2 regions of the Luteibacter sp. 621 genome follow, and region 1 is predicted to be linked to the other one. Evidence: predicted binding sites of a transcription regulator. Region 1 holds the regulator's gene; the other holds the start of a gene.
What was found. Region 1 encodes sigma-54, which starts transcription at its own class of promoters, with help from an activator protein. Its sites were predicted from a motif close to TGGCACGNGCNTTGC; they were not measured.
Positions count from the first base shown of each region.

Region 2: the regulator sigma-54 is predicted to act here: its motif matches at 2,628-2,642, upstream of flgB (flagellar basal body rod protein FlgB).

Region 1 covers NZ_JBNDKI010000010.1:154,803-160,672, forward strand. The annotation lists gene lptB (LPS export ABC transporter ATP-binding protein) at 1-322, shown strand, start outside; gene ABIE56_RS12900 (RNA polymerase factor sigma-54) at 425-1,906, shown strand; gene hpf (ribosome hibernation-promoting factor, HPF/YfiA family) at 2,026-2,376, shown strand; gene hprK (HPr(Ser) kinase/phosphatase) at 2,458-3,408, shown strand; gene rapZ (RNase adapter RapZ) at 3,413-4,312, shown strand; gene ABIE56_RS12920 (PTS sugar transporter subunit IIA) at 4,350-4,742, shown strand; gene ABIE56_RS12925 (HPr family phosphocarrier protein) at 4,735-5,004, shown strand; gene ptsP (phosphoenolpyruvate--protein phosphotransferase) at 5,034-5,870, shown strand, end outside.
Region 2 covers NZ_JBNDKI010000025.1:66,415-72,284, reverse strand. The annotation lists gene flgE (flagellar hook protein FlgE) at 1-1,075, opposite strand, end outside; gene ABIE56_RS20525 (flagellar hook assembly protein FlgD) at 1,097-1,747, opposite strand; gene flgC (flagellar basal body rod protein FlgC) at 1,760-2,173, opposite strand; gene flgB (flagellar basal body rod protein FlgB) at 2,170-2,589, opposite strand; gene ABIE56_RS20510 (chemotaxis protein) at 2,776-3,693, opposite strand; gene ABIE56_RS20505 (methyl-accepting chemotaxis protein) at 3,845-5,158, shown strand; gene flgA (flagellar basal body P-ring formation chaperone FlgA) at 5,155-5,853, shown strand.

The DNA.
Region 1 (5,870 bases):
CATCAGCCTTTCCGGTGGCGAACGCCGCCGCGTCGAGATCGCACGCGCCCTCGCCGCCCGCCCCCGCTACATGCTGCTCGATGAGCCGTTCGCCGGCGTCGATCCCATCTCGGTTGGCGAGATCCAGCGCATCGTGCGGCACCTGAAGGAGCGTGGCATCGGCGTGCTCATCACCGACCACAACGTGCGCGAGACGCTGGGTATCTGCGACCGCGCCTACATCCTCAACGATGGCGAAGTGCTCTCGCGCGGTACCCCGCAGCACATCCTTGCTGATGAAAAGGTTCGCGAGGTGTACCTGGGCCGTGAATTCCGGATCTAAGGTCCTATACGAAATCGGCCAGCCGGCCTAGGCATCCGGCCCGCTGGTTTACGGGGCCCGCGTGGGGTTAGGATGGCCCGGTAACCCGATCTTGCGAAGGTAATGAAACCCGGACTTCAGTTTCGCCTGCATCAGCAGCTCACGCTGACGCCCCAGCTCCAGCAGGCCATCCGCCTGCTGCAGTTGTCGCAGCTGGAGCTCGAGGCCGAGCTCCGCCAGATAGCGGAAAGCAATCCGCTGCTCGAGTTCGCCGAAGATGCCGAATCCGAGCCAGATACGGCCGAGGAAAGCACCAGCTTCGACGAGGCCATGGAGTTCCGCGCACGCGACGAGCAGCCCACCAAGGCCACGCGCGAAGAGGAATCCACCGCCTCGCCCTCCGAGGACCTGGCTCCCGAGTGGGACGATGACCGCTTCCACGGTGAGGCCGGCGACTACGCCGGTGGCCCCTCGCGCAACGGTGGCGGCGACGAAGACGGCTTCGAGCCGCAGAACGCCGCACCGGAAAGCCTGCAGCAGCACCTTGAGTGGCAGCTCAACCTCTCCCAGTTCACGCCGCGCGACCATGCCATCGCCACGGCCATCATCCATGTGCTCGATGAAGATGGTTACCTGCGCGACGGCCTCGAGGCGGTGCAGGCCGCCCTGCGGGAGTTCCAGGCCGATCTCGACGAGATCGAGGCGGTTCGCAAGCGCATCCAGCGGTTTGATCCCACCGGCATCGCCAGTCTGGACCTGCGCGATTGCCTGCTGTGCCAGTTGAGCCAGTTCGCGGAGGACACCCCGCAACGCGGGCTGGCCATCCGCATTGTTACGGATGAAATCGAACTGCTGGCCCGCAATGACACCAGCAAGATCGCCCGGCGGCTGAAGGCGGCCGAGACCGACGTGGCCGTGGCCGCATCGCTCATCCGCAGCCTGGATCCCCGCCCCGGCGCGGCCCTGGATGCCACCCCGGTGGAATACGTGGCCCCCGATGTCTACGCCCGCCGTGAGAGCGGCCGCTGGAAGGTGAGCCTGAACCCGGATGCCCAGCCCCGGCTGGGCCTGAACCAGCACTACTGCAACCTCATTGCCCGCGCGCGCGGCGATGACGCCACCTGGATGAAGGGCCAGCTGCAGGAGGCCCGCTGGCTCCTGAAGAGCCTGCAATCCCGCGCGGAGACCCTGACCAAGGTCGCCGAGGTGATCGTCCGCCGGCAGAGCGCCTTCCTCGATTACGGCCCCGAGGCCATGCACCCCCTGGTCCTGCGCGAAGTGGCCGAGGAGGTGGGTATGCATGAATCGACTATTTCCAGGGTTACCACGCGCAAGTACATGCACACGCCGCGCGGTACCTTCGAGCTGAAGCACTTTTTCTCGAGCGGCGTGGCCACGGAAGACGGCGGCAGCGCGTCCGCGACGGCCATCCAGGCCATGTTGCGCAAACTGATCACGGCGGAAGACCCGCGTCGCCCGCTGTCCGACCAGGCCCTCGCGGAGGAACTCCATCGACGCGGTATTCAGGTAGCCCGACGTACGGTAGCCAAGTACCGGGAAGCCATGCGCATTCCCAGCTCCAGCGAGCGCGTCCGCGCCAGCTGAAACAGTGCGGAACCCCGGTGGAGGATCACGGTCCCACGTACAACGGTTCAGGAGTGGCAACCGGCCATTCCCATCTCGCCGCCACCGAACGGCGGCACCCTCAGCAAGAAGGAGGCGTCATGCAAATCCAGATCAGCGGCCAGCACATCCAGGTCACCCCTGCCCTGCGCGAACGCGTGGAACAGCAAATCGGCCGCTTCGAACGCCTTTTCGACAACATAATGGCCCTGGATGTCGTGCTATCGGTGGACAAGGCCGAGCACAAAGCGGGCGGCACCCTGCACTGTTCGGGCACCCGGCTCCATGCCGAAGGCCTTGCCCGCTTGCAGGACGGCACGATCAACGACCGCATGTATGCCGCGATCGACGAGATGATTACCAAACTGGCCGACCAGCTGCGTAAGCATAAGGAAAAGATCAAGGACCACCACAACAGCGAGGTCCGCGAGGCCCGCACTGCCAGCAGCTAAAGCCCCCCATCGGGCCTGTGGCACAATATAAGCAAGCCGGCACATCCGTGTGCCGGCTTTTTTCTTGACAGGAACCCCCGCGTGGATCGGCTCACTGCCCGACAACTCTTCGACGGTGTCCATGAACGGATGGCCCTGCGCTGGATCGCAGGCATGCGTGGCGAAGCCCGTGTCCTGGAGCCCAACGCCAAGCAGAGCCGCCGCCCGTCGCTGGTGGGCTACCTCAACGTCATCTACCCCAACAAGATCCAGATCATCGGCACCGAGGAGCTCAATTTCCTCGACGGCCTGGATTCGCGCCAGCGCTGGGAGGCCATCCACAAGATCGCCGCCTACCAGCCGGCCGCGCTCATCGTCACCAAGGACCAGGCCATCCCGCCCGACCTTCGTGAGGTGGCCGAGGAAACCGATACCCCGCTGTGGCAGAGCACCAAGCGCGGCCACGAGCTGCTCACCTACCTGCAGTACCACCTGGCGCGTACGCTTGCGCCGCGGGTAACCCTGCACGGCGTGTTCCTCGAGGTGTTCTCCATCGGCGTGCTGATCACCGGCGATCCCGGCTCCGGCAAAAGCGAGCTGGCCCTGGAACTGATCAGCCGCGGCCACCGCCTGGTGGCCGATGACGCCACCGAGTTCACCCTGATCGCCCCGGATGTGATCGACGGCGCCTGCCCCGAGCTCCTGCAGGATCTGCTCGAGGTACGCGGCCTGGGCGTGCTCAACATCCGCGAGATGTTCGGCCACACGGCGGTCAAACCGTCGAAGTACCTGCGCCTGGTCATCCACCTGAAGCCGCTCAAGGATGGCGAGGAAACGGATGCCATGACCCGCCTGACCGGCGATGTCAGCCGACGTAACGTGCTGGACGTGGATGTGCCCAAGATCACCATCCCCGTCGCCCCGGGCCGCAACCTGGCGGTCCTTGTGGAAGCGGCGGTGCGCAACCATGTACTGAAGAGCAAGGGTATCGACCCTGCGCAGACTTTCATCGACCGCCAGGCGCACCAGATGCGCCGGTTCTCCCCATGGTGACCCGGTGAACGACGACCTTCTTATCAGCCCCATCATCGAACCCGATGCCATCCACCTGGTCGTGCTCACCGGCATGTCCGGTGGCGGCAAGACCGTGGCCCTGCGCGCGCTCGAGGACCTGGAGTTCTACTGCGTCGATAACATGCCGGCGGAGCTCATCCCGCAGCTGGTCGCCGCGGTGAGCCAGGGTGAGCACGGCCCGCGCCGGCGCATCGCGGTGGGCGTGGATGTGCGCAACCGCCGCTCCGACCTGGAGCGCATGCCGCACGTCTTGTCCGAGCTCTCCAGCGCTGGCGTCCACGTACACCTCATCTTCCTGGATAGCCGCGACGACGTCCTGATCAAGCGCTATTCGGAAACCCGGCGCCGCCACCCGCTGGCTGCCGAGCGGCTTTCCCTGGCCGATTCGATCGCCGAAGAACGCCGCCTGCTGCGCCCGCTGGTATCCATCGCCGAAAAGGTGATCGATAGCTCCGATCTCAACGTGCACCAGCTGCGCCGCCTCTTCGCCACCGGCTACGCCGCCGCCAGCGATGGCACCACGCTGCTGTTCGAGTCGTTCGCCTACCGCCGCGGCCTGCCCTCGGATGCGGATTTCGTGTTCGATGCCCGCTGCCTGCCCAACCCGCACTGGGACCCGCGCCTGCGCCCGTTCTCGGGCAAGGACCAGCCGGTGCGCGAATACCTCGACGCGCAGCCCGTCGTGGGCGAATACTATGACGACGTCGCGCGCTGGCTGGATACCTGGCTGCCGCGCTTCGAAGGCGAGGACCGCAGCTACGTCACGGTCTCCATCGGTTGCACGGGCGGTCGCCACCGCTCGGTGTACCTGGTGGAGCGCCTTGCCCGGCACTTTCGCAAGGAACGCGGCAACGTACTGACATTCCACCGTGAGCTCGAATGAGCACCCAGACCCGATCCACCCACCTGCGGAGCCTGCCATGAGTGTTGGCGTGCTCCTGATGACGCACGAGGCCGTTGGCCAGGCGCTGGTTTCGGCCGCGCGCCATGTCATGCCCAAGTTGCCGCTCACGGTGGATGCCGTGGAGGTACCCCCCGGCGCCGATCCCGACGTGATGCGCTCGCTCACCGCGAAGCACGCGCGCGATCTGGACCAGGGCGAGGGTGTACTCGTGCTCGCCGACCTTTATGGCGCCACGCCGTGCAACATCGGGCTATCGCTGGGTGCGCTGGGCGTGAAGCTCCGCTGCGTATCCGGCCTGAACCTGCCGATGCTGTTGCGTGTCCTCAACTATTCAGAAAAATCGTTGCCCGAACTGGCGGAAATCGCCGCCACCGGGGGCCGCGGAGGGATCTTCATCGATCATGCTTGAACAGGAAATCACGGTCTCGAACCGCCTTGGGCTGCACGCCCGCGCGTCAGCCAAGCTGGTCCAGCTGGTGTCCACCTTCAAGGCCACCGTGCACCTGGTGAGCAAGGGACGCGAAGTGAACGCGCAAAGCATCATGGGGGTCATGATGCTGGCCGCCGGCATGGGCACCAGCCTGGTGGTCCGCGCCGAGGGCGAGGATGAACAGGCCGCCGTGGCGGCCGTCATCGATCTCTTCAACCGCAAGTTCGACGAAGGGCAGTAACGCATGGGCGCCAGGGGGGCGAGTCACGCATGAGGTACCAGCTGACCGGCACAGCCGCATCCCGGGGCATGGCCCTCGGGCGGGCGCGTCTGGTCCAGCCCAGCCTGTACACGGCTGACATGCGCATGCTCGAGGATGCCGAGATCGGCCCCGAGCTCGACCGCCTGCACAAAGCCCTGGACCATGCCCGCGCCGAGCTGCGCGAACTACGCGGCAAGCTGCACGGCGCACTGGCCCGCGAAGTGGGCGACTTCATCGATGCGCACAGCCTGCTGCTCGATGACGAAGAACTGCTGCGCGGCCTCGATGAACTGATTTCGGTCGGCCACTACACCGCCAGTGCCGCGCTGAAGATGCAGCGCGATCGCCTGGCCGCCGTGTTCGATGCGATGAACGACCCGTACCTGAAGAGCCGCGGCGAAGATATCGACCAGGTCATCGGCCGGGTCATGTCCGCCCTCTTCCAGCATTCCAGCCGCGAGGAGCGCAAGCTCGCCGCACGCGTGGGCGAGATCATCGTCAGCGATACCGTGGCACCCGCGGACATGGCCAGCCTGGCCGGCCAGGGCATGCTCGGCGTGGTCGCCAGCGCCGGCAGCGTGTACTCGCACAGCGCCATCCTGGCGCGCAGCTTCAACCTGCCGATGCTGGTAGGTACGAAGGATGCGTTGGCCACCATCAACGATGATGACCTGGTGTTGATCGACGCCGAACACGGCGAGGTCATCGTCCACCCCACCGCACAGGACCTCGCCCGCTACCGCCAGTGGCAGCGCCAGGCCGCCGCGGAAGGCCGCCGCCTGGCCGCACTGGCCTCCGCACCCACGCACACGCGCGATGGCTTCCACGTGCGCCTGTTCGCCAAC
Region 2 (5,870 bases), on a different contig from region 1:
TATCGCCCATGTCGCCCGAGCCCGCCGAACCGCGGACCGGCTGGCCCGAATCCGCCGAGGCCGCCCAGTTCGTGTCGTTCAACTGGCGCAGGCCCTGCGGGTTGGCGAACGTGGCGAGCGCGACCTGGCCCAGCGGCACGGAGACGCCATTGGTGTACTTCGCCGAAACCGTGCCATCGGACGCCACGTCGATCGCCGAGAACTTGCCGGCGGCGTAGCCGTCGTTGGTGGTCGCGGTCGTCGAGGAGGCGTCGCCGAACTGGGTGACCTTGCTCATGTCGAGCGTCAGGTTCATCGGGTTCGCGCCCGGGTTGGGCGAGACCGCGCCAAAATTGAGCTTGCCGTTCGTCGGCGTGAGCATGGAGCCGCCGCTGTTGAACGTCATGGCCTGGGCGCCGCCCACCTGGGTGCCATCCACGGTCATGTAAGCGTTCCACTGGTTGGACCCGGTGGCGTCCTTCGCGTAGTACACGTTCACGGTGTGCGCGGCGCCCAGCGAATCGTAGGCCTGGAACGTCGACATCGAGTTGTACGACGTGTCGTCGGTGGGATCGAACGTCGCGTTGGCCGGTGCAGCCGCGCTGGCCGACAGGTTGGCCGAGATGCCGATATTGGCACTCGCCTTGGCGGCGGAGGTGCCCGACGTGAGCTGCAGATCCTGCAGGGCGCTCTGGTCGAAGCCGCCCGATGCGGTGGGCGGGTACACCTGCAGGTGCTGGCCGGTGGCGTTCACGATGTAGTTGTTGTCGTCCGGGTGGAAGTTGCCCGCACGCGTGTACGAATAGCCCGAGCCATCACGCAGGGTGAAGAAGCCGGTGCCGCTGATGGCCATGTCGTACGAATTGCCGGTCTGCGTCATGTTGCCGTTGCTGAACTGCTGGGCAATGTTGGTGACGCGTACGCCGTTGCCACTGGCCGTGGCCGAAAGGTTCTGGCCAGCCACCGAGTACACCTGCGAGAACTCCGCACGCGAGCCCTTGAAGCCCACGGTGCTGGTGTTGGCGATGTTATTGGCGGTGACTTCCAGGTCCGTGGAGGCGGCGTTGATGCCGCTTAGTGCGATATCGAAAGGCATGGAGGTGGGTCCTCGGTGGGATTACAGGATTTGGGCGATCTGGCTGAGCAGGGCGCCGCCGTAACCGGCCACCTGCACGTACGTACCGTCGGTGCCGGAGGCGCCAACGCCTTCCACCTTGCCCTTGATGAAAGTGTCGGCAGCGGTCGTGCCGGAGGTTGCGGAGATCTGGTAGACGCCATCGGCGAGCTGCGTGCCGTCGTCGGACTTGCCGTCCCAGGTGAACTGCTGCAGGCCGGCATCGGGCTGGCCCATCGGAATAGTGCGAACCACGTTGCCAGCGCTGTCCTTGATCTGGACGCTCACATACGTGCCCGAGGTCGGAACATTGACTGCGCCGGACATCGTCGAATCAGTGAGCTGGCCAGCGCTCGACGGGATAAGCACATCGTTGCCGACCAGCGACGCTGCACGAACGAACTGGTCGCCCGTGAGGTTGGACGACAGCGTATCGAACGAGGATTGCAGCTCCTGGGTGGCGGCCACCTGCGAGAACTGCGCCATCTGGGCCACCATGTCATTGGCGTCCATGGGCTTGGTCGGGTCCTGGTTGGTCATCTGGGTGACCATGAGCTTCAGGAAATCGGACTGGTCCAGCGTCTGCTGCTGCAGCTGCGATGAGCTGGACGTGGACGAGGAACTGCTGGAGCTGGTGCCGCTAACGGTGGTCATGGGTTCGGGCCCTTATTTGCCGAGGTCGAGCGTCTTCTGCATGAGCTGCCTTGCGCTGTTCATGACTTCGACGTTGTTCTGGTAGGAGCGCGACGCGGAGATCATGTTGACCAGCTCGTCGACCGGGTTGACGTTGCTCTGCCACACGTTGCCGTCGGCATCAGCCATGGGGTTGGAAGGCTCGTAGCGGGCCTGTACCGGCGCCTGGCTCTCGGTGATGCCCATGGCCTTGACGCCCTGGTTCTCCATCTGGCCGTTGACCATGGCCTGCACCGAGGAAAACATGGGCTGCTTGGCCCGGTACGCGCCGGCTTCGCTGCTGGCCACGCTATCGGCGTTGGCCATGTTGCTGGCGGTGGTGTTGAGACGGGCCGACTGCGCGGCCATGCCGGAGCCAGCCACGTCAAAAATCTTGAGCAGGCTCATGAGCTGCCTCCGGTGATGGCGGTGCGCATCATGTGGATCTGCGCGGTGATGAAGCTCAGCGACGCCTGGTAATGAATGGCGTTGCCGGCGAACTGGGCCTGCTCGACCTGCGTATCCACGGTGTTGCCATCCATGGATGGCTGCGTGGCGGCGCGGTACTTCAGCGTGTCGGCATCGGCCGCGGCATAGGCGGGGTTGCCACCGATATGCCCCGATTCGGTGGCTGCCATGGCCAGCTGGCTACCGTCCTCAGTGCCGCTGGCGGCCGTGAGGGCCTTGCGGAAATCGACGTCACGGGCGAGGAAGCCGGGCGTATCCGCATTGGCAAGGTTCGACGAGATGATTTCCGCACGGCGCTGCCACAGGCCAAGCGCCTGTGGGTGCATGCCGAGCAGCGGATCCGGTTTGTCGATCATGGGCGTGGCCCCCTCTGGGTCTTGGCCCATGGGGATCAGCAAGACGCGTGCCACGCCCTGCTCCATAACGCGAAACGGCGCCGTAGCGCCGTTTTTGGATGACCCAGCCAGCCTATTGAGGCTCGGGTGCCAGTTTTCCGTCGCCACCTGATGGCGGCGCCCTGACGCTATCCCGTCACCCGGCGATCAGGCCGGGAGCAGCTCCAGCACCGCCGTGGCCAGCACTTCTGGCTGGAACTTGGCGATAAAACGATCGGCGCCCACGCGGGCCACCATCGCCTCGTTAAACACGCCGCTCAACGAACTGTGCAGCAGCACCCGAAGCCCGCGCAGCTGGGCGTCTTCACGAATGGCACGGGTTAGCGCGTAGCCATCCATCGAGGGCATTTCGATATCGGACACGACCAGGTTCACCCGCTCGGCCTCCGGCCCCATGGCGAGGCTGCGCAGCATGTCCAGGCCTTCGGCGCCGTCCTTAGCCAGCAGGCATTCCAGGTCGAGCTTGCGGAACAGATCGGCCAGCTGGGTGCGTGCCACCAGGGAATCATCCACCACCAGCACACGGCGGTGGCGGCCCTGCTGGACATGGGCAGCCTGCTGGACCTTGTCGGAGATCTCCACCTGCTGTGGATTGACCGCCGCCAGGACCTGCTCCACATCAACCACGGCGAGCAAGTCGCCATCCAGCCGGGTCACCGCGTTCACGCGCGAGCCGTAGCCGAGCGCCGGCGGCGGAGCCGCCATGTTCGCGCCATCCACGTGCACGATGCGGTCCACGTCGGACACCAGAAAGCCCTGAACCGAGCGGCTGAATTCCGTAACGATGAGGTGCGCGCTATCCACTGTGGCGAGCGGTGGGTAGCCCATCGCGGCGGCCAGGTCGATGACCGGGATGGTCTGCCCCCGGTAATCAAAGCTCCCCGAGACCAGCTCGTGCATGCTGGGCATCCGCTCCAGCCGTGGGCGCCGCAGCACCTCGCGCACCTTGAACACGTTGATGCCGAAGGCCTGCTTGTCGCCCAGCCGGAACAGCAGCATGGCCACGCGGTTATGGCCCGCCAGGCGGGTAAAGGTTTCCACGGTATCGAGGAGCGCACGGGCCATGGGGGCAACTGCATATAGAAGGCGTCGCTGGGGTATCGGCGGCACGCCGCAGTTCTTTACCTCAGCAAATGGCACGCGGATTGCTTGGCTCAAGTACCACCGCTCCCTACCGATGTAGTGGGCGACCCTTATTGATGAGCGCAAGTACGACATGACCCTGCTCTGGAGCCAGCACGTTCGCCTCCTCGCCCAAGCGGCCGCCAGCGGCGACGCCGCGCGCGTCCGGGCCCTTTCGGCGCAATACCCGGCGGCCGCCAGCGCGCTGGGCGCCTTGCTCACGCCGCCCAAGGCCGAGCCGCGCACCGCCGCCGCGACGACCATCCAGGCCATCGAGCAGCAGGGCATGGCGTTGACCAGCGCCCACGCGCTTGGCGCCACGCTCCAGGAACTTGGTACGACGGTCGACGCCGGGCGCGATGCCGCCAGCCGTTTGACGGAGGCCAGCGGCGGAATTTCGACGGCGGTCGATCATGCGCATGCGGGCGTCGCCTCCATGGGCGAGGTCGGCACGCAGGGCGTGGCCACCGCCGGCGATCTCGATGGCCAGCTTCGGCTGCTCCGCAGCGCCCTGGCCGGCATGAGCCGGAACCATGCGCAGTTCTCCGACTATTTCACCGCGATCCGCAAGCTCACTGCAGCCGTGCAGGATATCGCCCACCAGACCAACCTGGTCGCCCTGAACGCGGCGATCGAAGCCGCCCGCGCGGGTGAGGCGGGCCGCGGTTTTGCCGTGGTGGCCGACGAGGTGAAGCAGCTTGCCGAGAAGACCACCCAGGCCACTGCCGAGATCGACCAGGTCACGCACGCCGTGGGTGAGTTCTCCCACCACCTCGACGATGCCGTCCAGAGCAGCCTGCGCCGCCTGGATACCACCCAGGCCGGCGTGGCGGGCATGCAGGCGGCCATGGGCCGTATCGACGACGCCGTACGAGGTGCCCGTGGCAACCTGGACGCCGCGCGCCAGGGCCTTGGCGCGCTGCAGGGCCGTGTCGCCACGGTGCAGGCTGGCCAGTCATCGCTCGGGCGGGTGGCGAACGAGGTTCGCCGCCAGGCCGATGCGGCCGCCCGGGCCACCGTCCTCGCACACCGCCTTGGCCTGGCCAAGCTGGAGACCGAGGGCGCGCTGGATGCCGCCACACTCAGCCAGATGATTCGCGAAGCCAGCCAGGGCCTGCGCTTCGCCGTAGAGCTCGCGGCACGCGATCCGGCGGGCCTGGATCGCCGCTGGCTCGACACGACCCCGCTCATGCGCTGCATCGATCAGCTGCGCGTTCGCCGCGCCGATGGGTCGGCCGATGCCACGCATGCCGCCGCGGAGCGTTTCAGCGCGCTGGCCTCGTCGTATGCCATTACCCTGGGCGAAGGTCGCCACGCCGACGCCAGCCACATGGTGGCCGGCCTGCTCAAGGAACTCGATAACGTGACCCAGGGGCTATCCGTGGCCTATGCGGTGCACGCTGCGTGATCTATCGTTTCGCCACCACGGCTCTCGTGGCATGCCTGGCCGCCTGCCCGCTCGCCGCGGCAGCGAGCCAGTCGCTGGACGTGCTGCGGGATTCGGCGGTGGCGTGGCTGAAGCAGAACCGCACCCTGCCCGGCGCGCGCATGGTGGCGGAGGCTGACCCGCTCGATAGCCGGCTGCGCCTGGCCGATTGTGCGGCGCCACTGGATGTCTCGGTGCCGGGTAACCGCCCGATCAGCTCGCGGGTTAGCGTCGTCGTCCACTGTCCGGCTCCGGGCGGCTGGACAGCGCGCGTGCCAGTGAAAGTACGCATGCTTATGGATGTCCTGGTCACCACGCGCCCCCTGGCACGCGGTGACGGCCTGGGTGCGGGCGATGTCCGCGCCGAGGAACGGGATGTCGCCAGCCTGGCCTATGGTTACGTGGCCAGCCTGGACCAGGTCAGCGGGCGCGCCCTGGCGCGGCCGCTGAACGCCGGCACGGTGCTGACACCGGGTATGCTCGCGGGCCGCCAGGCCGTTCGCGTGGGCGACGCGGTCAGCATGGAGGCCAGTGTGGATGGCGTGGTGATCCACGCCGATGGCGTAGCGATGGGCGCCGGCGATGCCGGGGCCAGGGTCAAGGTCCGCAATGCGTCTTCAGGGAAGATCCTGGACGCGGTCGTCAGCGGGCCGGGGTCTGTCGCCGTACTGCCATGAACGAACTAGGAATCCGG